Regions from separate parts of the Streptomyces sp. NPDC026301 genome, predicted to be linked through region 1. Evidence: riboswitches for the same ligand, from Rfam matches in the RefSeq annotation. Region 1 holds a riboswitch; the other holds the start of a gene.
What was found. A riboswitch is a leader RNA that binds a small molecule or an ion and turns the genes downstream of it on or off. The one in region 1 is predicted to bind thiamine pyrophosphate.
Positions count from the first base shown of each region.

Region 2: another riboswitch for thiamine pyrophosphate. It lies ahead of thiM (hydroxyethylthiazole kinase); the one in region 1 lies ahead of thiO (glycine oxidase ThiO).

Region 1 covers NZ_JBVHPN010000011.1:75,445-90,102, reverse strand. The annotation lists gene ACZ4MH_RS20660 (YhgE/Pip domain-containing protein) at 1-540, shown strand, start outside; gene ACZ4MH_RS20655 (TetR/AcrR family transcriptional regulator) at 585-1,238, shown strand; gene ACZ4MH_RS20650 (phytoene desaturase family protein) at 1,679-3,220, shown strand; gene ACZ4MH_RS20645 (hypothetical protein) at 3,339-4,424, opposite strand; gene metF (methylenetetrahydrofolate reductase [NAD(P)H]) at 4,461-5,378, opposite strand; gene thiE (thiamine phosphate synthase) at 5,527-6,177, opposite strand; gene ACZ4MH_RS20630 (Rv2175c family DNA-binding protein) at 6,260-6,625, opposite strand; gene ACZ4MH_RS20625 (NAD(P)/FAD-dependent oxidoreductase) at 6,717-7,895, opposite strand; TPP riboswitch at 8,093-8,206, shown strand; gene thiO (glycine oxidase ThiO) at 8,204-9,433, shown strand; gene thiS (sulfur carrier protein ThiS) at 9,430-9,720, shown strand; gene ACZ4MH_RS20610 (thiazole synthase) at 9,730-10,584, shown strand; gene pknB (Stk1 family PASTA domain-containing Ser/Thr kinase) at 10,723-12,678, shown strand; gene ACZ4MH_RS20600 (deoxyribonuclease IV) at 12,728-13,609, shown strand; gene ACZ4MH_RS20595 (DUF4396 domain-containing protein) at 13,679-14,098, shown strand; gene ACZ4MH_RS20590 (sulfite oxidase-like oxidoreductase) at 14,129-14,658, opposite strand, start outside.
Region 2 covers NZ_JBVHPN010000004.1:156,617-171,274, forward strand. The annotation lists gene ACZ4MH_RS08615 (lysophospholipid acyltransferase family protein) at 1-78, shown strand, start outside; gene ACZ4MH_RS08620 (DedA family protein) at 71-721, shown strand; gene thiE (thiamine phosphate synthase) at 691-1,368, opposite strand; gene thiM (hydroxyethylthiazole kinase) at 1,365-2,207, opposite strand; TPP riboswitch at 2,212-2,307, opposite strand; gene ACZ4MH_RS08635 (purine-cytosine permease family protein) at 2,369-3,751, shown strand; gene ACZ4MH_RS08640 (HelD family protein) at 3,997-6,210, shown strand; gene ACZ4MH_RS08645 (IclR family transcriptional regulator) at 6,369-7,142, shown strand; gene ACZ4MH_RS08650 (pyridoxal phosphate-dependent decarboxylase family protein) at 7,170-8,546, opposite strand; gene ACZ4MH_RS08655 (FadR/GntR family transcriptional regulator) at 8,666-9,436, opposite strand; gene ACZ4MH_RS08660 (MFS transporter) at 9,560-10,900, shown strand; gene ACZ4MH_RS08665 (SDR family oxidoreductase) at 11,013-11,861, opposite strand; gene ACZ4MH_RS08670 (FAD-binding dehydrogenase) at 11,858-13,525, opposite strand; gene ACZ4MH_RS08675 (TetR/AcrR family transcriptional regulator) at 13,564-14,211, opposite strand; gene ACZ4MH_RS08680 (GNAT family N-acetyltransferase) at 14,330-14,658, opposite strand, start outside.

The sequences.
Region 1 (14,658 bases):
TACATGCTGATCCAGCCGCTGAACCGGCGGGCGCTGGCGGCCGGCGCGAGCGCCTTGCGGACCGCGGTGTCCGGCTGGCTCCCGGTGTTCGCCATCGGGGTGCTGCAGATCGCCGCCCTGATGTCCGTGCTGCACTTCGGGCTGGGCCTGGAGATGGTGAACGCGGCGGGCACGATCGGGTTCCTGGTACTGGCCACGGCCTGCTTCGCGGCGATCGTGCAGTGGCTGAACGCGCAATTCGGCGCCGCGGGCCGGATCCTGGTGCTGGCGCTGCTGATGCTCCAGCTGACCTCGGCGGGCGGTACGTACCCCGTGCAGACCAGCCCCGGCTTCTTCAACGCGCTGCACCCGTACCTGCCGATGACGTACATCGTGGGAGGGCTGCGCCGCCTCATCACGGGCGGTGACCTGACACCGGTGTGGCAGGGCGGCCTCGTGCTGGCGGCCTTCACCGTGGGCGCGCTCGCGCTCACCACGTGGACAGCGCGGGGCCGGCAGGTCGTACGGATGAAGGACCTGCACCCGGAGCTCAGCCTGTGAGCACGCGGACCGCGGTGCCGTCCGCAGGGGGCACAATCGCCTCCATGGACAGCTCCAACACGCGTCGTGAGGCGACCCGGCGCAAGCTCTTCGAGGCCGCGGTGACGCTCATCGCCGAACAGGGTTTCTCCTCCACCACGGTGGACGAGATCGCCGAGCGGGCCGGTGTCGCGAAGGGCACGGTCTACTACAACTTCGCGAGCAAGAACGTGCTCTTCGAAGAGCTGCTCCGGCACGGCGTGGAGATGCTGGCCGCCTCGCTCCAGAACGCCGCCGACGAGGTGGCGGAGCGGGGCGGCTCCCGGGTCGACGCGCTGGACGCGATGATCCACGCGGGGCTGTACTTCATCTCGCAGTACCCGGCGCTCACCCAGCTGTTCGTCGCCGAGCTGTGGCGCACGAACCGGACGTGGAACTCCACGCTGTTGATGGTGCGGGAACGGGCCGTCTCCGTGGTCGCCGACGTCATCCGGGACGCGGTGGCAGGCGGCGAGCTGAGCGAGGAGATCGACATCCCGCTGACGGCTTCCGCGCTGTTCGGGATGGTGCTGGTGGCAGCGCTGGACTGGCAGTCCTTCCAGCCGGACCGGTCGATCGACGATGTGCACGCGGCGCTCTCCCGGCTGCTCCAAGGACGGGTGAGCGGCCATCAGGGCGCGGGAGGCGCCGGTGCCGAGGCCGGAACCGGCCGCTCCTGAGGATGAGCACCCAGCCCTGAGTACACGTACTCAGAAGGGGAGATGAGTAGGTACGCGGATGGGCCGCGACCTGCGCAGACGGGAAAGTGGAGGCCACGGAGGGGAAGCCGGCGCCGGTACCGCCGACACGGGGCGGCGGAACGGTACGGCCTCCCCGACGTGGCAGGGGGAGCCACGGGGGAAGCGGGGCTCCACGGGGGAGCCACGGGGGAATGGGGCTCCACGCTCCACGGGGGAGCACGGGGGACGCCGAGGCAACTCGGCGGCACGGGGGAAGCCGGGGAAACCCGGTGGAACGGGGGAAGCACGGGGGACGCGCTGTCCTGGTCGGATCGAAGGGGGAACGATCCGTGCCAGGGCAGCGCGTTTTTTTCGTGCCCGAGCGCCTGAGGTGAGGGCGCCCGGCGGCGTTGTCAGTGGTCGCCGATAAAGTCACGGACATGGCACGGATTGCGGTGATCGGCGCCGGGACGGGCGCGATGGCGGCCGCCGCCCGGCTGGCCGTCGCGGGCCACCGGGTGGCGGTGTGGGAGCGCGGCGAGACCCATGGCGGCTCACTGCGGCGGTTCGAGCGCGCCGGTTTCGGCTTCGACACCGGTCCCGGGCTGCTGCACCTCCCGGCCGTGCAGCGGGACCTGTTCGTCAAGACCGGCCGCGAGCCGCTGGAGAGCGTGGTCGGCCTGGTCCAGGTCGACCCGGCGAGCCGGCACGTCTTCGCGGACGGCACGGAGGTCCTCCTGCCGAACGCCTCGCGGGCCGGCGTCACCGAGGCGCTGGACCGGGCGCTCGGCGCGGGCGCGGGCGAGCGCTGGAGCGCGCTGCTGGGCCGCGCCCGGGAAGCCTGGGACCGGACCCGTCGGCCGCTGCTGGAGGAGCCGCTGTGGCCCGACTGGCGGGTGCTGGGCCGCGAGCCGTATCCGGCCGTCGGCCACAAGGGCCTGCTCAAGCGGCGCCCGGCGCGCACCCTCGCCGAGGTCGCGGCCCTGGAGCTCAAGGACCCGCGGCTGGTGGCGCTGCTGGAGAGCCACGCGCTGGCGTACGGCTTCGACCCGCGCACCGCCCCCGCGAGCGCCACGGTCCTGCCGTACATGGAGCAGACCTTCGGCTCGTGGTACATCGGCGGCGGGCTGCGCGCGCTGGCCACGGCACTGTACGAGCGCTGCCTGGCCAGGAAGGTGGAGTTCACCTTCGGTGCCGAGGTGCGGCGGCTGGTCGTCAAGGACGGCCGGGCGGCCGGGGTGGAGCTGGCCGACGGGCGGGTGGCGGACGCCGACGTGGTGGTCGCGGGCGTCGACCCGTGGACGCTGGCCGGGCTGACCGGCGACTCCCCCGGCGCGGCCGGGAAAGTCCGCAGCGCGGACGACGTGCTGCCGCCGGCGGCGCCGCCGAGCGGGCGGTTCAGCGTGCTGCTGGCGCTGCGCGGCGCCCGGGAGACGGGCGCCGCGCACCGTACGGTCGTGCACGCCGCGGACCGGGAGGCGGAGCTGACCGGCGTCTTCGGGGGCGGCGGGCTGCCGCAGGCGCCCACGGTGACGGTGCTGCGCCCCGACGACCCGGCGCAGCGGCCCGACGAGGACCACGAGGCGGTGACGCTGACGGTGACCGTCCCGGCGCACGCGGAGGGCGGCGCGGAGGGCGTCGACTGGACGGCGGACGGCGTGGCCGAGGCGTTCGCCGACCGGATGGTCGCGGCGGCCGCCGCGGCGGTGCCGGGCCTGCGGGACCGCGTCCTGTGGCGGGAGATACGGACACCGGCGGACACCGCCGCCGACACGGGCGCGCGGGGTGGCGCGGTGCCCGGCCCCGCGCTGGCCGGGCTGGACGGCCAGGCCCTGCGCCCGGCCAACCGCACGCGGATACCGGGCCTCTACACGGCCGGCGGCTGGTCCCACCCGGGCGGCGGCCTGGCCCATGCGGGCATGTCCGGCGCGCTGGTAGCGGGCCTCGTCGTCAACGGCGACGACTGGCGCGGCTCCCAGTAGCGGGACGGGCCGACGCGGCCCCCGCGACCGCTCCGGCCCCGCCCGGACCACTGCGGCCCCGCCCGGACAGCCGCGCCGCCTCGGACCGGCGCTCAGCACCGGTCCCGAGTACCGGCGCTCAGTACCGGTACTGCTGCTCGTCGTACCCCTGCTGCTGGTGCGGGTAGCCGTAGCCCTGGTGCTCCGGCTGGTATTCGGGCTGGTGCGGGGGCTGTTCGGGCGGGAGGTCGCCGCCTCCGCGCTGCTGGGGGACCCAGACGCCGCCGGGCGGGGTCTCCGGGACCGCGCCGTAGTACTGGTCGTAGCCCCCGCCGTACTGCTGCGGGACCTGGCCGCCGTGGCCGTAGGGGTCCTGCCCGCCGTAGGGGTCGGCGGGCGGGTAGGGACCGGCCTGTGCGTAGGGGTCGTACGGCGCGCCGTACGGGTCCTGGCCCGCGTACGGATCGGTGTATCCGGCCGGGCCGCCGCCGTGCCCGTCGCCGTAACCGCCGTAGGGGTCGGCGGCGTAGCCGTCGTGGGCTGCGGCGGGCTCGTAGTAGCCGCCGTAGGGGTCCTGCGGGTCCTGTCCGGCCCGGGCATCGGTGCTGTAGATGCCGTACTGGCCGGTCTCGTCGGGCAGCGGCTGCGGGGCGTAGACCGGGGCGACCTGCGTGGCGTCCGCGCCGTACGGGTCGGCGTAGGCGTCCGGGCGGGCGTCGTAGGCGTCCGTGTACGAGGCCGCGACGGCGTCGGGCGAGTAGCCGGCGGGACCGGCGTACCCGGTCTGCGCGCCGTACTCGTCGGCGTCCTGACGGCCGTCGGCGCCCTGGCCGTGGCCGTCACCGGCCTCCTGCGGGCCGTACTCGTCGTCGTCCGGGAAGGGGCCGGCCGCGGGGCCGGCGGCCTCCGGGGTCGGTTCCGCGGCGGCCCGGCCGCCCGAGCGCCGCCCCCTGCGGCTCACCCGGGGCCGGCCGGCCTCGAGCGCCCAGCCCATCGTGAAGCCGCGCCGGAAGGACAGCGTGACGTAGGTCTGGCCCACCGCGAAGGTGATCGCGCCGACCGCGATGACCACGATGGACGGCAGGACCACGCCGATGACGACGCCGAGGAAGCCGAAGAACGCCAGCAGCCGCCAGCGCAGCCGGGCCTTGTACTGCAGCAGCACCTCGCCCAGCAGCCAGAGCGCCACGATGCCGAACGCGAGGTAGAGGATCGTCCAGCCCATGTACGCCCCTGTTTCCGCCGCTGTGGGCCACCGTGGTCAGGTCTGCTGGTGCAGACCCAGATTCTCGTAGATTTCCAGCGTCGCCGTGGAGTGGTTCAGGGTAATGAAGTGCAACCCCGGAATGCCCTCGGCGGTCAAGCGTGCACACAGCTCCGTGGCGTACTCGATACCAATGGAGCGTACCGCCGCGGGATCGTCCTTGACGGCCAGGATCCGTTCCGCCAGTTCGGGCGGGAAGGCCGCGTTGCTGAGCTGCGCGAACCGCTCGATCTGCCGGACGTTCGTGACCGGCATGATCTCCGGGATGATCGGCGTTTCGCAACCGGCGGCGGCCACCCGGTCACGAAGGCGCAGATAGTCCTCCGCGTAGAAGAACATCTGGGTGATCGCGAAGTCGGCGCCCGCACGGCACTTGTCCACGAAGTGCCGGATGTCGGTGTCCCAGTCGGTGGAGCGCGGGTGCATCTCGGGGAAGGCCGCGACGCCCACGCAGAAGTCGCCGGACTCCTTGATCAGCCGGACCAGATCGGCGGCGTACGCGATGCCCTCGGGGTGGCGCACCCACTCGCCCAGCGGGTCGCCGGGCGGGTCGCCGCGCAGCGCCAGCATGTTGCGGATGCCGGCGTCGGCGTACTGGCCGATGATGTTGCGCAGGTCCGCGATGGAGTGGTTGACCGCGGTCAGGTGCGCGACCGGGGTGAGCGTGGTGTCCGTGGCGATCCGCTCGGTCGCCCGGACGGTGCCCTCACGGGAGGTGCCGCCGGCGCCGTAGGTCACCGACACGAAGGTCGGGGCGACGGCCTCGATCCGGCGGATGGCGTTCCACAGGGTCCGCTCGCCCTTCTCGGTCTTCGGGGCGGCGAACTCGAACGAATAGGACCGCTTGCCGGAGGCGAGCAGTTCACGCACCGTACGTGCGCGGTCAGTCCTGGTGGAAGCTGTACCTAGGGCCATACCGGCAGGTTAACCACCGGCCAGGCAGGCCCCCAACCACGTGCGGCACTATGGACCGGTTTGCCGGGTTCCTGTTCACCAGTCGGACACTTCACGTCAGACCGCTGCTCATCGGCCCGGGGCGCCATGGCGCTCCGTGCGCCCGGCGTCACGCTTCGTACGCGCGGATCCGCTTCGCCAGCTCGGCCGCCGCCGCGGCCGGGTCCGCGGCCTCAGTGAGCGCGCGCACCACCACGACCCGGCGGGCGCCCGCCGCCAGCACCTCGTCCAGATTGCCCGCGTCGATCCCGCCGATCGCGAACCAGGGACGGTCGGGGCGCTGTGCCGCGGCGTACCGCACGAGGTCCAGGCCCGGGGCGTGCCGCCCGGGCTTGGTGGGCGTGGGCCAGCAGGGGCCGGTGCAGAAATAGTCCACGCCCGGCTCGGCGAGGGCGGCGTCCACCTCCGCCTCGGCGTGCGTGGACCGGCCTATCAGGACGTCCTCGCCGAGGATGGCGCGCGCCGCGGGGACCGGCAGGTCGCCCTGTCCGAGATGGAGCACGTCGGAGCCGATGGCGTGCGCCACGTCCGCCCGGTCGTTGACCGCGAGGAGCTTGCCGTGCCGCCGGCAGGCGTCCGCGAAGACCTCCAGGTGGGCCAGCTCCTCGCCGGCCTCCATGCCCTTGTCGCGCAGCTGCACGATGTCCACGCCCGAGGAGAGCACCGCGTCCAGGAACCGCGGCAGGTCGCCCTGCTCCTTGCGGGCTCCCGTGCACAGGTAGAGGCGGGCGTCGGACAGGGCCTGTCGTGCGGTGCTCATCGGGTCTTCCCCCCAGACGGGGCGTACGGACCGGGCCGGCCGGTCCGTACGCCCTTCGGTTGCGGCGGTGGTGGCGGGTGTGTCAGACGGCGAGCGCCTGTGCCCGGCGCTTCACCTCCGTGCCGCGATTCTCGCGCAGCGCCTGCGCGGGCGTCCCCGGCAGGGTCTCATCCGCGGTGAACAGCCACTCCAGCATCTCTTCGTCGGTGAAGCCGTCGTCCCTGAGGAGCGTGAGCGTCCCCACCAGGCCCTTGACGACCTTGCCTTCCTTGATGAACTCGGCCGGCACATGGAGGGCCCTGTTCTCACCGCGGCGCACCGCGATCAGCTGGCCCTCTTTGACCAGCTGCCGGACTCGTGTCACCTCGACACCGAATTCCTCGGCGATGTCGGGGAGGGTGAGCCAGGCGGAAACCAGTCCATCGATCTTTGCGTCAATCTCGGTCACACCCCCAAGCGTGCCATCCCCCACTGACAGTCGGTAGCCGGGCATCGCCATCGGTGCACACCACCGGCCACAGCCGGCGGCCGCGCCGCCGCTAATGCACCTGCGCCGCAGCCGATTTCAGCGGTACCGAGGCGTCCGCCGCGGCCGCCCGGTCCACCAGCGCGCCCCGCTCGATGAGCTTGCGCCCCTGCGCCAGGTCGCGCGGCCGCCCCACGGCCAGCAGCGCCACCAGCGCGCCGTCCCGCAGCCACAGCGCCGTCCAGGCCGCGCTCGCCGGGTCGCCGCGCCAGATCAGCTCGTCGGCGACCTGGTGGTACCCGGCGCACTGCACGAACCGACCGAACTGCTCCGACCAGAAATAGGGCACCGGGTCGTACACCGTGCCCTCCACCTCGCACCGGGCGATGTTCGAGGCGACCGTGCGCGGCCCCTGAAGGGCGTTGTCCCAGTGGTGCACCAGGAGCCGGCGGCCGTAGCGCGCGGACGGGAAGGAGGCGCAGTCGCCGACCGCGTACACATCGGGCACCGAGGTGCGCAGCCGCTCGTCGGCCCGCACGGAGCGGTCCTCACCCAGCTCGACACCGGAGCCGGCCAGCCAGTCCGTGGCGCAGCGCGAGCCGATGCCGATCACCACGGCGTCCGCGGGCAGCGACGTGCCGTCGGCGAGCAGGACGGCGCCCTCCTGCACGGCGGCGACGCGGGTACCCGTACGCAGCGTGGCGCCCGCGTCCGCGTACCAGCGGGCCATGTGGGCGGCGACCTCTTCGGGCAGCGCGCCGGCCAGCGGGCGGTCGGCGGCCTCCACGACGGTGACCTCGCAGCCGGTCTCGCGGGCCGCGGTGGCGAACTCCGCGCCGATCCAGCCCGCGCCGACCACCACGATGCGCCGCTGCGCGGCCAGTACCGGGCGCAGCCGCTGGGCGTCGTCCAGGGTGCGCAGCACGTGCACACCCGGTACGCCCTCGCTGCCCGGGAGGGCCATCGCCTCCGCGCCTGTGGCGATGACCAGCCGGTCATAGGGCACCGGCCCCGCGTCGGTCAGCACTTCGTGGGCGTCGGCGGCGAGTCCGGTGACACTCCTGCCGAGCACCAGCTCGATCCCGAGGGAGGCGAAGTCGACGTCGAAGGCCGAGCCGTCCGCCTTGCCGAGCAGCACTGCCTTGGAGAGCGGCGGCCGGTCGTAGGGCGGGTGCGGTTCGGCGCCGAGCAGGGTGATCGTGCCGCGCCAGCCCTGTTCGCGCAGGGCAACGGCGGTCTGCACGCCCGCCATCCCCGCGCCGGCGATGACGACGCGGCGGGAGCGGTCGGGGGTCCGCGAGTACTCGCTCTGCTGGCTCACTCGATCACTCTAGGACGCGCCCCCTGGCCGGACTCAGCACCGCGCGACGAGATCTCTGACACAGGGTCACCCTCCGGCCCCGCAGAGCACCCTTACCGTGCGTCGGCCACGCGTACTACTCTGACGGCACTTGTACTCGCGGGAGCCCGGACGCACCGGGCTGAGAGGGAGGCTGCGGCGGCCTCCGACCGTACGAACCTGATCCGGGTCATGCCGGCGAAGGGAGGGGCTGGAAGCTCATGCATCCACCTGCACGTATACCGGCGGAGACAGCTGCCGGGCGGCCCGACGTGGTGATCGTCGGGGGCGGCCTGATGGGACTTGTGACGGCCTGGCGGGCGGCCCAGCGGGGCCTGCGCACCACAGTCGTGGACCCGGAGCCGGGCGGCGGCGCCGCGCGGGTCGCGGCCGGCATGCTGGCCGCCGTCACCGAGCTGCACTACGGCGAGGAAACGCTCCTGGGGCTGAATCTCGACTCCGCGGCGCGCTATCCGGCGTTCGCCGCCGAGCTGGCCGAGGCGAGCGGCCAGGACCTGGGACACCGGCGGTGCGGCACGCTCGCCGTGGCCCTGGACGCCGACGACCGCGCCCATCTGCGGGAGCTGCACGCGCTGCAGCGCCGCTGCGGGCTGGACTCGGAGTGGCTGACCGGCCGCGAGTGCCGGAAGCTCGAACCGATGCTCGCGCCGGGCGTGCGCGGCGGGCTCCGGGTGGACGGTGACCACCAGATCGACCCGAGGCGGCTCGCCACGGCCCTGCTGACGGCCTGTGAGCGGGCCGGGGTGGCGTTCGTACGGGAGCGGGCCGGGCGGCTGACGGTCACCGGGGACCGGGCCACCGGCGTCGAGCTGGCGGACGGCACGGCGCTGCCGGCCGGGCAGGTCGTGCTGGCGGCGGGCAGCTTCAGCGGGCGGCTGGCCGGGGTGCCCGAGCACGTACGGCCGCCGGTCCGGCCGGTCAAGGGCCAGGTGCTGCGGCTGCGGATCCCTGCCGCGTACGGCCCCTTCCTGTCCCGCACCGTGCGTGCCGTGGTGCGCGGCGGCCCGCTCTACCTGGTGCCGCGCGAGAACGGGGACATGGTCGTCGGCGCCACCAGTGAGGAGCTGGGCTGGGACACCACGGTGACCGCGGGCGGCGTCTACGAGCTGCTGCGCGACGCGCACGAGCTGGTGCCGGGCATCACCGAGCTGCCGCTGACCGAGACGATCGCCGGGCTGCGCCCGGGGACGCCGGACAACGCACCGCTTCTCGGGCCCAGCGCACTGCCCGGCCTCTTGATGGCCACCGGCCACTTCCGCAACGGTGTGCTGCTCACCCCGGTCACCGGCGACGTCATGGCCCACGCGCTGACCACCGGCGCGCTGCCCGAGGAGGCGCGGCCCTTCACGCCGCTGCGCTTCGGGCCCGCGGCCACCCCTCCCCCCGCCCCGGCGCCGCAGCGCGCCGCACTCCAGGAGCAGACCGCATGACCGCCTCGAAGGCACCCGGCCCCGCGTCCGGGGCCGTCCCCGCCGCCCCGACAGCCACTCCGACAGCCGTCCCGGCAGCCGCCCCGGTGACCGTCTCCGTGAACGGCGAGCCGCGCGAGATCCCCGGCGGCCTGCCGCTCGACCGGCTGGTGGCCACGCTGACCACCGCTTCCAGCGGGGTCGCCGCCGCCGTCAACGAAGAGGTCGTTCCGCGCAGCCAGTGGGCGGCGACCCCGCTCGGCAACGGGGACCGCGTCGAAGTTCTCACCGCAGTCCAGGGAGGCTGATCCGTACAGATGGCCGATACGTACACCATCGAGGAGACCGCCGCCCCGGAGGCGGCGCCCGGCGCGGCACCCGAAGCCGATCCGCTGGTCATCGCCGGTACGGCCTTCCGGTCCCGGCTGATCATGGGGACCGGCGGCGCGCCGAGCCTGGACATCATGGAGCGCGCGCTGCTGGCCTCCGGTACGGAGCTGACCACCGTGGCGATGCGGCGGCTGGACCCGACCGTGCAGGGCTCGGTGCTCTCCGTACTGAACAGGCACGGCATCCGTACGCTGCCGAACACCGCGGGCTGCTACACGGCCGGTGAGGCCGTGCTCACGGCCCGGCTGGCCCGTGAGGCGCTCGGCACGGACTGGGTGAAGCTGGAGGTCGTCGCCGACGAGCGGACCCTGCTGCCGGACCCGGTGGAGCTGCTGGACGCGGCCGAGACGCTGGTCGACGACGGGTTCACGGTCCTGCCGTACACCAACGACGACCCGGTGCTCGCGCGGAAGCTGGAGGACGTGGGCTGTGCGGCGATCATGCCGCTGGGCTCCCCCATCGGCTCCGGACTCGGCATCCGCAACCCGCACAACTTCCAGCTGATCACCGAGCGGGCCGGGGTGCCGGTCGTCCTGGACGCCGGGGCGGGCACGGCCTCGGACGCCGCGCTGGCCATGGAGCTGGGCTGTGCCGCCGTGATGCTGGCCTCGGCCGTCACCAGGGCGCAGGAGCCGGTGCTGATGGCGCACGCCATGCGGCACGCGGTCGAGGCGGGCCGGCTGGCGTACCGGGCGGGCCGCATCCCGCGCCGCCACTTCGCCGAGGCGTCCTCGCCCGCGGCCGGAATGGCCGAGCTGGACCCGGAGCGGCCCGCCTTCTGAGGCATCTCCGCCAGGGGCGCCGGAAGGTCCGCCACCGGCGCCTTGTACCGCCCCGTCGGTCACCGTTCGGCTGCAGTCCGGCCCGTACGGTGCAGAGGGCATGAGGGCGGTGGACAGCTGCTCGTAGACTCGTCTGCCGTGGATACCACCCTTCAGGACCCCCTGGTCGGACAGCTGCTCGACGGCCGCTACCGCGTCCAGGCGCGCATCGCCGCCGGCGGGATGGCGACGGTCTACCGCGCCGTCGACACCCGGCTGGACCGTGTGCTCGCCCTGAAGGTGATGCACCCCTCACTGGCAGCGGACGCCACCTTCGTCGAGCGCTTCATCCGGGAGGCGAAGTCGGTGGCCCGGCTGTCGCACCCGAACGTGGTCGGCGTGTTCGACCAGGGCGCCGACGGCACGTACGTGTACCTCGCCATGGAGTACGTCGCGGGCTGCACCCTCCGGGACGTGCTGCGCGAGCGCGGCGCCCTGCAGCCGCGCGCCGCGCTGGACATCCTGGAGCCGATCCTGGCGGCGCTGGGCTCGGCGCACCGGGCGGGCATGGTGCACCGCGACATGAAGCCGGAGAACGTACTGATCGGGGACGACGGCCGGGTCAAGGTCGCCGACTTCGGCCTGGTCCGCGCGGTCGACACCAATACGACCGCCACCACCGGCACGGTGCTGGGCACCGTCTCGTACCTGGCGCCCGAGCAGATCGAGGACGGCAGCGCGGACACCCGCGCGGACGTCTACGCCTGTGGCGTGGCGCTGTACGAGATGCTCACCGGCAGCAAGCCGCACAGCGGCGGCACCCCCGCCCAGGTGCTCTACCAGCACCTCCACGAGGACGTGCCGGCGCCGTCCGCGCTCGTACCGGGGCTGCCGCCCGAGCTGGACGACCTGGTCGTCGAGGCCACCGCGCGCAACCCCGAGGTGCGCCCGCAGGACGCCGTCACGCTGCTCGCGCTGGCCCGCAACGCCCGCGCGGCGCTCACGGACGAGCAGCTGGACGCGGTGCCGCCGCAGGCGCGGGCCGCGACCGGCCCGGCCGGCGCCGAGGACCGTACGAGCGTGATCCAGCGCGCGGCGGCCGTGCAGCTCTCGCTGCCGCCCGAGGTGGCCGACGCCACCGCCGACGACGCGGCGGGGCACACCAGCCGGCTGGAGGTGCCGGTGGCGCCCGCGGGCGGCGCACGGCGCACGGAGACCGCTCGGGCGCCGCGCCGCAGGACCCTCTTCGTCGTCCTCGCGCTGCTGGCCGCGCTGCTCGTGGGGACCGGCGTCTGGTACGTCACCACCGGCCAGTTCACGACCGTGCCGGCGGTACTGGACATGACGCAGGCCAAGGCCGAGCGGACGCTGCACGGCGCGGGCCTGGACGTGAAGGTGCGGCGGGCGTACAGCTCCACCGTGGAGCGCGGCCACGTGATCTCCACCGACCCGGAGAACGGGCACCGCATCCGGGGCACCGGCACGGTCACCCTCACGCTCTCCAAGGGCCCGGACATCGTCGCCGTGCCCGACCTGTCCGGCACCCCGGTCGCCGACGCCCGGCGCAAGCTGCGCGACCAGGGGCTGACCCCGGGGACCGAGCGCAAGGCGTTCAGCGACGAGGTGGCCAAGGGCTCGGTGATCCGTACGGACCCGGACGCCGGGGCGAAGCGGCGGCCCGGTACGGCGATCGCGCTGACCGTCAGCCGGGGCAGCGCGATCGACGTACCGGACGTGGTCGGCGACGACCGGTCGGACGCGGCGGCGGAGCTGCGGGAGGAGGGCTTCCACGTGAAGTTCGCCGCGGACCCGGTGTACTCGGAGGAGGACAAGGGCGCGATCGCACGGCAGTCCCCGGGGGCGGGCGAGAAGCTGGGCAAGGGGGACACGGTGACGCTCACGCTCTCCAAGGGGCCGCAGATGGTCGAGGTGCCGGACGTCGAGGGCCAGAAGGTGGACGACGCGAAGCAGGCACTGACCGCCGCGGGCTTCGAGGTCGAGGTGAAGAAGCCGTTCTTCTTCCCGACGGACACGGTCGACAGCCAGTCCGTCGACGCCGGCGACACCGCTCCGAAGGGCAGCACGATCACGATCACGCTGGAGAGCAAGCTGTGAGGCGTACCTGACAGCCGGGGACGCCCGGCCGCCTGGCACCCTTGAAGGTGTGAGCACTTCCCCGCAGCGCGCCCGTGAGCGCAATCCGATCGGCGGCCACATCCCCGTGGCCGGCGGTCTCGCCAAGGTCGGCATCCCGTACGCCCAGGAGATCGGCGGCGAGTCCGTCCAGGTCTTCGTCGCCAACCCGCGTGGCTGGGCCACCCCGCCCGGCAATCCGATGCAGGACGAGGCGTTCCGCGCGGCCTGCGCGGAGCGTGCCATCCCGGCGTACGTGCACGCGCCGTACCTGATCAACTTCGGCTCCCACAACCCGGTGACGGTCGAGAAGTCGGTGGAGTCGCTGCGGCACTCGCTGCGGCGCGGCCGGGACATCGGGGCGCTCGGCGTGGTCGTGCACACCGGCTCGGCGACCGGCGGGCGGGAGCGCGCCACGGCGCTGGCGCAGGTACGGGAGTACCTGCTGCCGCTGCTGGACGAGCTCACCCACGACGACGACCCGTGGCTGCTGCTGGAGTCGACGGCCGGGCAGGGCGCCTCGCTGTGCTCGCTGGCCGAGGACCTCGGGCCGTACCTGGACGCGCTGGACCGGCACCCGCGTGCGGGGCTCTGCCTGGACACCTGCCACGCGTTCGCGGCCGGGCACGACATGGCGGCGCCCGGCGGCACGAAGGCGCTGCTGGACGAGCTGGTGGACGTCGCGGGCGAGGGCCGCCTGAAGCTGATCCACGCCAACGACTCCAAGGACGTGGCCGGCGCGCACAAGGACCGCCACGAGAACATCGGTTCCGGCCACATCGGCGCCGAGCCGTTCCGCGAGCTGTTCCGGCACCCGGCGACCGCGGGCGTGCCGCTGGTGATCGAGACGCCGGGCGGCAAGGAGGGCCACGCGGCGGACGTGGCGCGCCTGAAGGAGCTGCGGGACGCCTGAGACACGTCCAGGGAGGTCTCGAGGATCTTGAGGAATACTCACGCACCCCACGCACCGGCCGGCTGGGCGATGGCCGCGCAGGCGACCCTGCACTGCCTCACCGGCTGCGCCATCGGCGAGGTCCTCGGCATGGTGATCGGCACGGCGCTGGGCTGGCACAACGTGCCGACGATGATCCTCGCCATCGCCCTCGCGTTCCTCTTCGGCTACTCGCTCACGCTGCGCGGCGTCCTGAAGGCCGGGCTGGACCTCCGGGCCGCCGTGAAGGTCGCGCTGGCCGCCGACACCCTCTCGATCGCCGTCATGGAGCTCATCGACAACGGCGTGATCGCACTCGTCCCGGGCGCGATGGACGCGCACCTGTCGGAGTGGCTGTTCTGGGGGACGCTGGCGTTCTCCCTCGCCCTGGCGTTCGTCGTCACCACGCCCGTGAACCGGTGGATGATCGGACGCGGCAAGGGGCATGCCGTGGTGCACCAGTACCACTGAGGCCGCCGGCGCCCCCGAAGGCCGTACGGCTCAGAGCTCCGGGCCGTCGCCCGGCCCCTCCTGGTACGAGTAGCGCTGCTCCTGCCACGGGTCCCCGAGGTTGTGGTAGCCGCGCTCCTCCCAGAAGCCGCGGCGGTCCGCCGTCATGTACTCGATGCCGCGCACCCACTTCGGGCCCTTCCAGGCATAGAGGTGCGGCACGATGAGCCGTACGGGGAAGCCGTGCTCCGCGGTGAGCAGTTCGCCGTCCCGGTGGCTGGCGAACAGGCTGCGCTCCCCGGCGAAGTCCTCCAGGGGCATGTTCGAGCTGAATCCGTACTCGGCCCAGACCATCACATGGGTGACATCGGGGGCCGGCGGCGCCAGGTCGAGCACCGTACGCGTCAACACCCCGCCCCATTCGGCACCCAGCATGCTGAACTTCGTCACGCAGTGCATGTCGGCGACGACGGTGGCATACGGCAGCGAGGTGAATTCCTCGTGCGTCCAGCAGTGCTTGTCACCGTCGGCCGTGGCGCCGAACACCCGGAATTCCCAGCGCTCGGGGCGGAACTTGGGAA
Region 2 (14,658 bases), on a different contig from region 1:
GGGCGACGGGACCGGCGGGCGCTGGCCGCCGAGGCGCACGCGGCGATCTGCGGCACCCGGCCGCCGGTCCATGTCTGAGCTGTTCGACCAGTTCGCGGAGCTGGTCAGGACGCAGCTGGACTCGCCCTGGCTCTGGCTGATCGTGCTGCTGGTGGCCGGCCTGGACGCGCTGCTGCCGTTCATGCCGAGCGAGACGACGGTGGTGACGGTGGCCGTGCTGACCGGCGCCGACCTCCAACAGCTCGCGCTGCTGGCCCTGGTGGCGGCGCTGGGCGCGCTGGGCGGCGACTGCCTCGGCCACGCCATCGGCCGCTGGGCGGGACCGCGGGCCATCGACCGGCTGCTGCGCGGCGAGAAGGGCCGGCGACGGTACGCGTGGGCGCGGGCCATGGTCGGGCGGCACGCCACGACGCTGGTGGTGGCGGGCCGCTTCCTGCCGGGCGGTCGGGTGGCGTCCGCGCTGTCCACCGGCAGCCTGCGGTTCCCGCTGCGCCGCTTCGTCCTGCTGGACGCGGCCGGCGCCGCGCTGTGGGCCGTCACCAGCACCGCCATCGGGTACGTCGGCGGCGCGGCCTTCACCGAGGAACCGGTCAGCGGACTGCTGCTGGCCTTCGCCCTGGCGCTGGTGATCGTGACCGTACTGGAGACCGCGCGCCGGCTGACGGCCCGTCGGGGGCGGGGCACGGTGGCTCAGGAGGCCCGGCCCCACGCCTCCGCGTAAGCGCGCGCCGCCGTACGGGGGTCGGCGGCCGCGCAGATGCCCGAGACGACCGCGCCGCCCGCCGCGCCCGCGGCCCGCAGCGGCGCCATGTCCGCCACTGTCACCCCGCCGATCGCCACCGCCGGGAGCGGCGTGGGCGGCGCCAGCCGGGCGAAGCCCTCGATGCCCAGCTCCGGCGGCGCGTCCGCCTTGGTGCGGGTCGCGTGCAGCGCGCCGATGCCGACGTAGTCGACCCGGGCCCGTTCCCCGGCCGCGGCCCGCAGCTCGTCCTCCGTGGCGGCGCTCAGCCCGATCACCGCTTCCGGCCCGGTCAGCGCGCGGACGGCGGCCACCGGCAGATCGGACTGGCCGACGTGCACCCCGGTCACCCGCGCGCCGGCCGCGCGCGCCGCCAAGTACACGTCCACCCGGTCGTTGACGAACAGTGCGACCCGCTCCGGCAGTACCGCGGCGATGCGCAGCACCGTGCCGAGGAAGTCCCGGGCGGCACCGTCCTTCTCCCGTACCTGGACCGCGGTCACCCCGCCGGCCACGGCCTCGGCGACCGTGCCCGCCACGTCCCGGCCGCACGCGGCGGCCTGCGCCGCGTCGGTGACCAGGTACACGGAGAGGTCCGGCGGCGCGGGCAGATCCTCGTTCCCGCTCACGCCCACGAGACCGCCGCCCGCTTGGTGAGCGTGTCCTCGTCGAGGCCGTACAGCGCGTCCAGGAAGGCGGCGGCGAAGGTGCCGGGACCGTTGCTGCGCTCGGCCGCGACCTCGGCGGCCACGGTGTAGACCGTCACGGCGGCGACCGCGGCGACGAGCCGGTCACCGGACGGGGCCGGGGACGTCGAAGCGGGCGGGGCGAAGGCCGCCAGCACCGCGCCGAGCGCGCACCCGCCGCCGGTCACCCGGGTCAGCAGCGGGTCCCCGTTGGCGACCCGTACCGTCCGCTCGCCGTCGGTGAGCAGGTCGACCGGTCCGGAGACCGCGACCACGGCGCCCGTGGCGCGGGCCAGCGTGCCCGCGGCTTCGGCCGCCGACTCGACCTCGTCGGTGGCGTCCACCCCGCGCCCGCCGCCCCCGGTACCGGACAGCGCGATGATCTCCGAGGCGTTGCCGCGTACGACGGCCGGGCCCTGCGCGGCCAGCCGGTGCGCCAGCGCGGTCCGTACCGGCAGCGAGCCGATCGCCACCGGGTCCAGCACCCATGGTGTTCCCGCGGCGGCCGCGGACGCCACCGCCTCGGTCATGGCCGCGCGCTGCTCGGCGTGCGGCGTACCCACGTTGACCAGCAGCCCGGAAGCCGCCCCGGCGAACGGGCCGGCCTCCTCGGGGATGTCCACCATGGCCGGGGCGGCGCCCAGCGCGAGCAGCACGTTCGCGGTGAAGTTGGCAACGACCTGGTTGGTGAGGCACTGCACCAGTGGTGTTTCATGGCGTACGCGGATGAGCGCTTGCCGGGCAGTGGCAAGCAGGTCGTCGGCGGCGGCCGGACGCGTCATAGGGGCATTCCTTCTGTGACATCCCTTCGCTGGTGCGAGCCAGATCAGGTTCGACGGGTGTGATCTCAGCCCTTGAGAGGGGGCACCCCGTGTCTCGTGTGCCCCTCATGCTACTCGCACCCCGTTCCCGATCCGGAACCCCGACCTCCGCTGGAATCCCCATGACCATCGAGCGTCCCGTGTTCGACGGGCGTATGCCCGCCGGCGCCGGCGACCTGTCCGTCGAACGGCACGGCATCGGCCCGGTGCCCGAGAACAACCGCTACGGCCGCCCCGGCCGCCTGTTCACCGTCTGGTTCGCGCCCAACCTGACCATGACCGGGGTGTTCACCGGCACCGTGGGCATCGGCCTCGGGCTCGACTTCTGGACCGCGTTCGCCGCGATGGCGCTCGGCACGCTGCTCGGCGCGGCGCCCTCCGCCTACCTCGGTACGTGGGGCAGCCTCACCGGCACGGGGCAGCTGCCGCTGGCCCGGCTCGCCTTCGGCCGCGGCGTCGTGCTGCCCGGCGTCCTGCAGTGGCTGTCCTCCATCGCCTGGGACGCGCTGATCGGCCTCTTCGGCGGCGACGCGCTGGCCCGCCTGGCCGGCTGGCCCTTCTGGCTGGGCGCGCTGACCGTGCTGCTTCTCCAGGGCGTCGTCGGCGTCCTCGGATACGAGGCCATTCACCGCCTCCAGACCGTGATGACCTTCGTGCTCGGCGCGGCCTTCCTCGCGCTCAGCGTCAAGCTGCTCGACGGCGTCCCGCTGCCGTCGGCATCCACCGCGCACGGCGCCGACCGGGCCGGCGCCTTCCTGCTGACCACCGCGGTCGCGCTGAGCCTGGCGATCTCCTGGGCCCCGTACGCCTCGGACTTCAGCCGGTACCTGCCGCGCTCCGCGTCCCGGCAGCGGATGTTCTGGTACACGCTCCTCGGCATGGCCGCCGCGTACCTCTGGGTGCAGACGCTCGGCCTGTGGGCGGCGGGCCTGTTCACCGACCAGACGGCGGCGGGCGTGCAGAAGCTGCTCGGCGGCGGGGCGCTGGGCGCCTTCGGGCTGCTGGCCATCGCCGCCTCGGCGGTGTGCAGCAACGCCATGAACGACTACAGCGGTTCGCTGGCGCTCCAGACGGCCGGGGTCCGCATCCCGCGCCCGCTCGCCGCGGCCGTTGCCGCCGTGCTCGGCTTCCTGCTCGTGCTGTGGATGCACGCCGCCGACACCACGGCCCGCTTCCAGAACGTGCTGCTCTTCGTCGGCTACTGGATCCCCGGCTTCATCGGCGTCGTCGCGATCGACTGGCTCGCCCGAAGGAGGGCGCGCGGCGGCGCTCCGGTCGACGTGCACGCGGAGTTCGACCGGCCGCAGCCCTGGTGGCCGGCGGCCCTCGCCTTCGTCGCGGCCTTCGCCGTCGCCGTGCCGTTCATGGACACGTCCCTGTACGTCGGCCCGGTCGCGGAGGCGCTGCACGGCGGCGACCTGGCGTACTTCGTGGCCTTCGTGGTCTCGGTCGCCGTGTACGCCCCGCTGCGGCTGCGCCGCGTCCGCGGTGACCGACCGCGGTAACGGAAGCCCGGGCACAACAAAACCCCGGTCGCATTGGCGGCCGGGGTGGGTCTCCGCGTATATTGGGAGTTTCCATGCCTCGATAGAAACCTGGGCATGGCGAAGCTTTATGGAGTCATCTTAACCAGGCGGGAGCCGAATTGTCAATCCAGGTGCCGGGCGAAGAGTCGGACGTGCGGCCGGGCCGGTCCGCCGACGAGGAGACAGCCCACGCGGAAACGCGCCGCGAGCAGGAATTCATCGACATGCTCTACGAGCGCCTCGGCGAGCTGCGCGCCGGGGCGGGTGCCGCGGTGGAGGGCGCCCTGGCGGCGGCCGACACCGGCACGCTGCAGGCGCGGCTGGAGCGGGACGTGACCGTGGCCGAACAGGCCGGGCTGCTCGCCGCCTTCGACTCCGGTGAGAACGGCCTGTGCTTCGGCCGGCTCTCCTTCCGCGACGGCGCCGACCACCACATCGGGCGCATCGGCATCCGGCGCGACGACGCCGAGCGCACGCCCCTGGTCATCGACTGGCGCGCCGATGTCGCCCGCCCCTTCTACCTCGCCACCGGCCACACCCCGATGGGGCTGCGCCGCAGGCGCCACATCTCCACCGAGGGCCGGCGGGTCACCGCCCTGCACGACGAGATCATGGACCTCGCCGACACGGTGCGCACCGGCCACGAAGGTACCGACGCGGACACCGTGCTGCTCGCCGCGCTGGACGCGGCGCGCACCGGCCGGATGCACGACATCGTGCAGACCATCCAGGCCGAGCAGGACCGCATCATCCGCGCCCCGCACCGCGGCGTCATGGTCGTCGAGGGCGGCCCCGGCACCGGCAAGACCGTCGTCGCCCTGCACCGCGCCGCGTACCTGCTGTACGCGCACCGCGAGCTGCTCGCCCGCCGCGCGGTACTGATCGTCGGCCCCAACCCGGCGTTCCTCGGCTACATCGGAGAGGTGCTGCCCGCGCTCGGCGAGACCGGCGTGCTGCTCGCCTCGCCCGGCGAGCTCTTCCCGGGCGTCCACGCCACCGGCACGGACACGCCCGAGGCCGCCGCGGTCAAGGGCGACGCCGCGATGGCCGATGCCCTGGCCGCGTACGTACGGGACCGGCAGACCCTGCCCGATCCCGTCACCGTCATCCCGCACGAGGACGGCGACCTGCTGCTGGACGCGGACATCGTCCTGGAGGCCCGGCACCAGGCGCGCGAGACGAAGCTGCCGCACAACCTCGCCCGCCCGCACTTCGCCTTCCGCATCATCGACTCGCTGACCGCCCAGCTCGCCGACCGGCTCGGCGCCGACCCGTACGGTGGCCCCAACTTCCTCGGCCCCGACGACATCGCGCAGCTCGGCAAGGCCATCGCGGCCAGCGGCGAAGTGCACCGCGCGATCGGCGAACTGTGGCCCGTCCTCACCCCGCAGGAACTGGTCGCCGACTTCCTCGCCGACCCGGCGCATCTCCCCGAGGCCGACGCCGCCGCGATCCGTCGCGAGGGCGGCGAGTGGACCGCCGCCGACATCCCGCTGCTGGACGAGGCCGCCGAACTGCTCGGCGAGGACGACTCCGCGGCCCAGGCCGCCGCCGAGGCCGAGCGCCAGGAGCGCATCGCGTACGCGCAGGGCGTGCTGGACCTCTCGTACGGCTCCCGCACCCAGGAGTTCGAGGACAAGGACGACGAGGACTCGGAGGTGCTGGCCGCGCACGACCTGGTCGACGCCGAACGCCTCGCCGACCGGCACGAGGAGGCCGACCACCGCACCGCCGCCGAACGCGCCGCCGCCGACCGCACCTGGGCCTTCGGCCACATCATCGTCGACGAGGCGCAGGAGCTGTCCGCGATGATGTGGCGGCTGCTGATGCGCCGCTGCCCGACCCGCTCGATGACGCTGGTCGGCGACCCGGCGCAGACCGCCGAACCCGGCAGCTGCGGGACGTGGGAGTCGATCCTCGCGCCGTACGTCGGCGACCGCTGGGAGCACGTACGCCTCGGCGTCAACTACCGCACCCCCGCCGAGATCATGGCGGTCGCGGCGGCGGTGATCCGGGCCGCGTACGCCGGGACTCCGACGGCCGAGGCGTTCGAGCCGCCGCGCTCGGTCCGCTCCACCGGCGTACCGCCCTGGTCCCACCGCACCGACGACCTGCCGCGCGCGGTCGCCGAAGCGGTCGCCCGGGAGGCCGACGCCGAGGGCCGCCTCGCGGTCATCGCCCAGCGGCACCACCACGAAGCCCTGCTGGCCGCGCTCCCCGCCGCGTCCGCCGGTCCGACCCCCGACCTGACCAGCCCGGTCGTCCTTCTGGACCCGCGGCAGGCCAAGGGCCTGGAGTTCGACACGGTACTCGTGACGGAACCGGCCGAGTTCGGCGTGAGCGACCTCTATGTCGCCCTCACCCGGGCCACGCAGCGCATGGGCGTGCTGCACACCGAGGCGCTCCCGGCGGGCTTGGAGGCGCTGGAAGCGCGGTAGGCACGGGACGGGCGGTGAGACCGGCGGTCGACGGCCGGCGGCCGGTACGTCCCGGCCGTCGACAGCCGAACCCTCATCCCCCTACCCTGTGTTCGTCATTCCGACCATCGACCGGAATGACGAACACTGGCGACGGCGGCGGAGGGTGGGTGAACGGCATGGGGCGACTGGTCCCAGCGGTGACCCGGGCACTGGACATACTCGAACTGTTCCTGGAGGCGGACGGCCCGCAGTCGGCCCCCGACGTGGTGCGCAAGCTCCAGCTGCCGCGCACCACCGTGCACGAACTGCTCACCACCCTGGCGGCCCGCTCCTACCTGGTCCCCGTCCCCGACCAGCCGGGCCGCTACCGCCTCGGCGTCCGCGCGTACCAGCTCGGCAGCCGGTACGCCGAACAGCTCGACCTGGCGGCCGAGGGGCAGCGGGTGGCCCGCGAGGTGGCCGCCACCTGCGACGAGACGGTGCACGTCGCGATCCTGGAGGACACCGACGTCATCTACATCGCCAAGGTCGACTCCACGCACGCCGTCCGCATGGTCTCGGCGGCCGGCCGCCGGCTGCCGGCGCACTGCACGGCCGTCGGCAAGATGCTGCTCGCCGCGCTCCCCGATGCGGAGCTGGCCGCCCGCATCGAGGGCCGCGAACTGGTCGCCCTGACCCCCGGCAGCATTACTGCGCCGGACGCGCTGCGTACCGAACTCGCCGCCATCCGGGAGCGCGGCACCGCCACCGAGCACCGAGAGTCCAACCCGGACGTCTCCTGCGTCGCGGCCCCGGTCCGCGACAGCGCCGGCCGCGTCGTCGCCGCCCTCTCCGTCTCGGCCCCCATGATCCGCTGGACGGCCGACCGGGAGTCCGAGCTCGCCGAGCTGGCACTGAAGGGCGCGAACGACCTGTCGGTCAGCCTCGGCTACCGGCCGCGCCCCCGCTGACCCGCGTGCCCGTCGAGCCGCGCCCCATCAGCCGTCGGCGGTCAGCGAGTCGAGGATGTGGTCGACGGTCTGCTCCGTGAGGCCGGGGTGCAGGAAGGCGATGCGTACGACGGTCTCGCCCTCCCACACGGTCGGCGTGACGAAGGCCGTGCCGGCGGCGAGCAGCCGCTTGGACCAGGCGTAGTAGTCGCGCGGCTGCCAGCCGGTGCGGCGGAGCAGGACGACGGACAGCTCGGGCTCGCGGAGGAGTTCGAGGCCGTCGGTGCGCTCGGCGAGCCGGGCGGTGTACTGGGCGAGCCGGACGCCGCGGGCGACCGCGTCCCGGTACGCGTCCGTGCCGTGCACGGCGAGCGAGAACCACAGGGGCAGGCCGCGCGGGCGCCGCGTGAGGTGGTACGCGTAGTCGCTCGGGTTCCACTCCAGGTCGTCGGCGCCCGCGCCGTCCCCGTGGATCGCGTCGAGGTACGCGGCGTCCTGGGTGTGGACGGCCTTGGCCAGGCGCGGGTCCCGGTAGAGCAGCGCGCCGCAGTCGAAGGGCGCGAACATCCACTTGTGCGGGTCGACGACGAGCGAGTCGGCGTGCTCGATACCGGCCATCCGGGCGCGCAGTTCGGGGACGAAGAGGCCGCCGCCCCCGTACGCCGCGTCCACGTGGAACCACAGGTCGCGGGCGCGCGCCTGCGCGGCGACGCCCGCGAGGTCGTCGAGTATCCCGGCGTTGGTGGTGCCCGCGGTGGCGACGACGGCGACGACAGGCGCGCCGCCGTCGTGCTCGGCGGCCGCCAGGGCGATGCGGACGGCCTCGCCGGTGAGCCGGTGGTCCTCGGTCGGTACGACGAGGGCGTCGATGCCGAGGATGCGCAGGGTGTTGCCGACGGAGGAGTGCACCTGGTCGCTGACGGCGACGCGTACGGGCGCGTGTCCGGTGAGCCCGAGCCGGCGCCGGCCGGTGTCGCGGGCGACGACGAGTGCGGAGAGGTTGCCGGCCGAGCCGCCGCTGACGAAGCAGCCGCCGGCGCTCTCGGGAAGCCCGGCGAGATCCGCGAAGAGGCGCAGCACCTGGTTCTCGGCGGCGATGGCGCCGGCGGCCTCCAGCCAGGACACGCCGTGCAGGGACGCCCCGGAGACGACCATGTCGAAGAGGGCCGCCGCCTTGGTGGGCGCGCCGGGGATGAAGGCGAGGAAGGCGGGGTGGTCGCAGGATATGACGGCCGGCTCGATGTCCTCGGCGTACGTACGCAGGACCTCGGCGGCCGGCCGCGGGCCCGCGCCGATCGCCCCCTTGAGGGCGACGCCGAGTTCGGCGTGGTCGCCGGGGCGGCCGAGCGGCGGCTCGGGCAGGGCGATGCGGTGGCGGAGGTGGTCCATGACCTGACGGGTGAGGTCCTCGTCGTGGGTGTGCATGGGCTCCTACCTCCTGAGCGGGCGTCGGCATCGCCGTAAGGATTCTCTGATTGGATCCAATCGGATCCAATTCGGAGGGTATGGCGCCGCCCGAGCAAGGTCAAGCCGCTCCCGGCCCCTCAGCCCTGGCCCTCGAAGTGGTCGAGCAGAGTCAGGAACTGCCGGTAGGAGTCCTGCAGATGCTCCCGCATGCGGCGCTCCGCCGCCGCCCCGTCCCCGGCGAGCACGGCCAGCGCGATCGCCTCGTGCTCGTCACGGAAGACGCAGCCCAGCTCCGCCTCGGCGCCGTACACCACATGCCAGTCCGAGCGCAGCCACAGCGCATTGCCGCCCGCGAACATCTCCGAGCGGGCCCTGGCCACCGCCTCGTGCAGCACCTCGTTGCCGCCGGCGGCCGCGACGGCGAGGTGGAAGCGGCTGTCCACGCGGTGGTACGCGCCGATGTCGGGCAGCTCGCCGACCTCCGCGTCCAGCAGCTTCACCAGGTCCCGGCGGGCGCCGGTGGAGCCGCGCTCGGCGGCGAGCCGGGCCGCGAGCGGCTCGATGGCCTGCCGGTACTCCATGTAGTCGCGCAGCGTGGCCCGGATCTCGGCGGCCACCGCGCCCTGCGCTCCGGTGCCGGCGGTGCCCACGGGGGCGGCCTCGGCCACCCGGGTCCCGCCGCTGCGGCCGAGCGTGGTGACGACCAGGCCCTCCTCGGCGAGCAGCCGCAGGGCCTGGCGCACCGTGTTGCGGCCCGCACCGAACGCCGCGGCCAGCTCCCGCTCGCTGGGCAGCCGGTCGCCGGGCTCGAAGCCGCCGAGCGCGATGCGTTTGCGCAGCGCCTCGGCGACGAGGTCCCGCGAGGCGGACCGCCGCGCCCCGTCCCGTTCCGCGTCCGTGCCGTTCACCTGCGACCCCCGGTCGATTAAAGGGCTTTTCTCGGACCCTATTGACAGCCTTCCGGAGCGACCATACCGTCCCGTGCATCTTATTCGGGTCCGCACGGACCCATTCGGAAGGAGCACGGGAGCATGACTGCAGCCGCATCCGCCGAGAACGCCGAAGGTGCCGAGGACTCCGCACCACCACCGGGCGACGCCCCACCCCGCCGCGCCAACCCCTGGAAGGTCGCCGGCGCCTCGCTGATCGGTACCAGCGTGGAATGGTACGACTTCGGTATCTACGCGACCGCGTCCGCGCTGGTCTTCCCCGATCTCTTCTTCCCCGAGGCCGGCCCGGCGCTCGGCACCCTGCTCTCGTTCACCACGCTCTTCGTCGGCTCGCTCGGCCGCCCGCTCGGCGCGATCATCTTCGGGCACATCGGCGACCGGTACGGCCGCAAGAAGGCACTGATCTGGTCGATGCTGCTCATGGGGCTCGCCACCGTCGCCGTCGGCCTGCTGCCCGGCTACGCCACGCTCGGCGTCGCGGCGCCGCTCCTCCTCGTCCTGATACGGATGACGCAGTCGCTCGCCGTCGGCGGCGAATGGGGCGGCGCGGTGCTCTTCGCCGTCGAACACGCCCCGCCCCGCCGCCGCGCCTTCTTCGGCTCCTTCCCCCAAGTCGGCGACGGCGTCGGCTACTTCCTCTCCACCGGCGTCTTCTCGCTGGTCGCCCTCCTCGGGCACGACGCCCTGGTGGACTGGGCCTGGCGCGTCCCCTTCCTGCTCTCCGCCGTCCTCGTCCTGCTCGGCCTCGTCATCCGCTCCTCGATCGAGGAGTCACCCGAATTCGAAGCGGCGCGCGCGGCGGGGGAGAGCGAGGCGAAGCAGGCGGCGCCGGTCGTCGGCGTGGTGCGCGACGCCTGGCGCACCTGGCTGCTGGCCACCGGCGCCTTCCTGATCACGGTCGGCGGCTACTACGTGATCGTCACGTTCATGTCGACGTACGCGGTCGGGCAGCTCGGCTTCTCCGAGTCCGAGGCCGCGGGCGCCGGCACGGCGGCCTCCGTCGTCGTCATCGTCTGCACGCCGCTGGCCGCGCTCGCCGCCGACCGCTTCGGAATGCGCAGGCTGACCCTGGCGGGCATCCTGCTGCACCTCGTCGTCGCCTTCCCAATGTTCTGGCTCGCCGACACCCGTACGCTGGGCGGCCTGTGGGCGGCGATGTGCCTGCCGATGCTCGCCAGCACGATCGCGTACGCGTCGATCGGCACGCTGCTGTCGGGCTGGTTCGCGCCCCGCGTCCGCTACACCGGCCTCTCGATGAGCTTCCAGCTCGCGGGCCTGCTCGGCAGCGCGGCCCCGTCCGCGGCGACGTGGCTCTTCGCGTCAACAGGCAACTCCTGGACCCCGGTCGCCCTCGCCTTCGCCGCGATGGCCGCGCTCAGCGCGACGTGTCTCCTCCTGCACCGCGCTCCGCGCAGTACGTGAGAAACACCCCCCGCTGCCGCAAGCACCCCCAAGATGATCAGTGCGGCAGCCGCCAGCGTCCCGAGCTCCGCCCACCAGGGCCCTGAGTCGTCACCCCACTCGTCGGTCTGCCCTACTTCAGGCCGTGCGTCCGGGACACCAGGGACTCGGCGAGGCGGCGGGAGATCAGGCGGCGGAGGGTGAAGACGAGCGGGGCGCGGCTGCCCACCGCGTACAGGGGCTTGGGGCTGGGCGCCTCGACGGCCTTGAGGACCGTCGCCGCCACGGTCGCGGCGCTGATGCCCGTCGCCTCGTTGCGGTCGAGATGGGTCGAGACCGTACGGAAGGCGTCGGTGTACGGGGAGCCGTCGGCGAGGTAGCGGGTGCGGCGCTCGCTGATGCCGGTGTTGATGGAGCCCGGCTCGACGGTGGTCAACCAGACGCCGTACGGGGAGAGTTCGCGGCGGGCGGCGGTCGCGAACGCCTTGACGGCCGCCTTCGAGGCCACGTACGAGGAGCGGAAGGCCAGCGGGAAGCTGGCCAGCATGGAGCCGACCATGACGACCCGGCCGCTGCGCCGCTCCCGCATCCCCGGCAGCAGCAGTTGGGTCAGCCGCACCGCACCGAAGACATTGAGCTGAAAGAGCCGCTCCAGCGCGTCCATCGGCAGCTCTTCGAGGGCGGCGAGCTGGCTCTCGCCCGCGTTGTTGACCAGTACGTCGACCGGTCCCGCCGCCGCCGCGCACGCCTCGATGCTCGCCGGGTCGGTGAGGTCGAGCGCGAGATAGGCCGCGCCGGGCAGCCGCTCGGCCTCGGAGATCTTCTCGGGCGCGCGGCTGGTGGCGATCACGTGGTAACCGCGGTCCAGCAGGGCCCGGCAGACGGCCCGGCCGATGCCGGAGGAGGCACCGGTGACCAGCGCCGTACGCCGAGCCGTGTCACGTACCGCACCGCGTGTGTCACGTGCCGCGTCGCCCGTCACGCCAGGTCCTTCGCCAGCGCCCGGCCCGCCGCGCGGCCGGAGAAGATGCAGCCGCCGAGGAACGTGCCCTCCAGCGCGTTGTAGCCGTGCACCCCGCCGCCGCCGAAGCCGGCCACCTCGCCCGCCGCGTACAGCCCCTCGAAGGGCGTGCCGTCAGGGCGTACGACCTGCGCGTCCAGCGTGGTTTCCAGGCCGCCGAGCGTCTTACGGGTGAGCAGGTTCAGCCGTACGGCGATCAGCGGGCCGTGCGCCGGGTCCAGCAGCCGGTGCGGCTTGGCCACCCGCACGATCTTGTCCGCCAAGTAGGCACGCGCGTTGCGCACCGCCATCAGCTGCATGTCCTTGGAGTACGCCGAGCCCACCTCGCTGTCGCGGGCCACGACCTCCCGCCGCACCTGGTCGTAGTCCAGCTCGGGGCCGCTGCCCAGCGCGTTCATCCCGCTCACCAGGTCGCGCAGGTTGTCGCGGACGACGAAGTCCGCGCCGTGCTGCATGAACGCGGCCACCGGGCCGGTCGGACCCTTCTTCGTCCGGCCGAGCGTCATCTTGAGGTCCTTGCCGGTGAAGTCCGGGTTCTGCTCGGACCCCGAGAGCGCGAACTCCTTCTCGATGATCGACTGCGTGAGGATGAACCAGCTGTGATCGTGGCCGCCGGCCCGGATGTGCCGGAGCGTGCCGAGCGTGTCGAAGCCGGGGAAGTACGGGGGCGGCAGCCGCCGGCCCGTGGCGTCCAGCCAGAGCGAGGACGGGCCGGGGATGATCCGGATGGCGTGGTCCGGCCAGATCGGGTCCCAGTTCCGGATGCCCTCGACGTAGTGCCACATGCGGTCGCGGTTGACGATGCTGCCGCCCGCGCTCTCGGTGATCTCCAGCATCCGCCCGTCGACGTGCGCGGGCACCCCGCTGATCATCCGCTCCGGCGCCGGGCCGAGCCGGTCCACCGGCCAGTTCTTGCGCACCAGGTCCGGGTTGCCGCCGATGCCGCCCGAGGTGACGACCACGGCCTGCGCCCGCAGCTCGAACGAACCGGCCGCCGTACGCGAGGACTTCACACCCCGCGCCGCGTCCGATGGCTCCAGCACCGTGCCCCGGACGCCGACCGCCGCACCGTTCTCCACGATCAGCTCGTCCACCTGGTGCCGGTGCTTGAACGTCACCAGCCCGCGGTGCTCGGCCGCCAGCACCGGGTCGCGGAAGACGCGTACGACCTCCGGCCCCGTGCCCCACGTCAGATGGAAGCGCGGCACCGAATTGCCGTGCCCGGAGGCGAGTCCGGAACCCCGCTCGGCCCAGCCGACGTTCGGCATCAGCCGCAGCCCCAGCTCGTGCAGGTAGGCGCGCTTCTCCCCGGCGGCGAACTGGACGTACGCCTGCGCCCACTGGCGCGGCCAGTGGTCCTCCCGCTCCCGGTCAAAACCGGCCGAGCCCAACCAGTCCTTCAGCGCCAGCTCGTAGGAGTCCTTGATGCCCATCCGGCGCTGCTCGGGGCTGTTCACGAGGAACAGCCCGCCGAGCGACCAGAACGCCTGGCCGCCCAGGTTCGCCGCGCTCTCCTGATCCACGACGAGCACCTTGCGCCCGGCCCTGACCAGCTCGTACGTCGCGACGAGCCCGGCCAGTCCGGCCCCCACGACGATCACATCGGCCTGTTCGCGCTCACTCATTCCGAGCCCCTTCGCTCTGGACGCTCCCGCTCCGGCTGTTACTGCCCCTGCTGGTGTTCCGGGGTGCTGTAGGCGTTGACCACATGCCGGTACAGCTCCTCGCGGCGCCGCCGTACGGCCGCGTCGTCCGGCTCCATCAAGCACTGCACGGTGGTGCCGTCGTGCACGGCGACCAGCGCGTGCCCGAGCCCCGTACGGTCGGTGACCACCCGCCCGCCGCGGGCCAGCGCGGCCTCGACGATCGGCAGCAGGGTGTCGTGGATGGCCTGCTCGCGCGCGGCCATCACCCGGCGCAGAGAAGGATTGCGCAGCGCGTGCGCGGTGAACTCCGCCGTCACGCGATACCACGCGTCATCGATCGGTACGGCGTCCAGCACGGCCCGCAGCGCCTCGTCCGCCGACACCGACTCCAGGGTGCCGAGCCGGTCCAGGGCGTCCCGCAGATCGGCCACCATCGTCGCCGACCGCTGCTCCCACATGGCGAGGAACAGCTCGTCGAGCGAGGTGAAGTTCGAGTAGAAGGCGCCCCGGGTGTACCCGGCCCGCTCACACACCTGGTCCACGGTGGACCGGCCGAAGCCCTCTTCGGCGAAGACCTCCAGCGCGGCGTCGAGCAGCCGCTGCCGGGTCTGCGCCCGCCGCCGGGTGACACGTCGCGGCCGGGCTGCCGCCTCCGCCGATGTCATGACCGGTCCCGCCTTCCGCCGTACGCCGTTCGATACGCGAATGTATGGGATGCATTCGTGTATCGACAAGGGTATGGACAAGGCGACGAGAAACAGCGTGGCGCCGGGCCCGCGGTGATCAGCGGTGGCCGTGGCCTTCCCGCTGCCGGTCCGCCAGTGGGACCGCGGACTGCGGCTGGAGCGCCAGGTCGCGTCGATACCAGGTGCCTTGCTTACCGCCGAGGTCGGCCGGGCCGGCTGGGCCGACCGGGACGAACCCGGCTTTGATCAGCACCTTCCGGGAAGCGGCATTCTCGTGGGCGGCGGCCGCCCGCAGCGTGTGCAGCCCGTGCCGCGCTGCCGCCAGCCGGCACAGCTCCTGGACGGTCGCGGTCGCCACGCCGCAGCCGGCGACGTGCTGCGCGACCCGGTAACCGAGGTCGGCAGTGCGCTCTTCGATGTCGACCA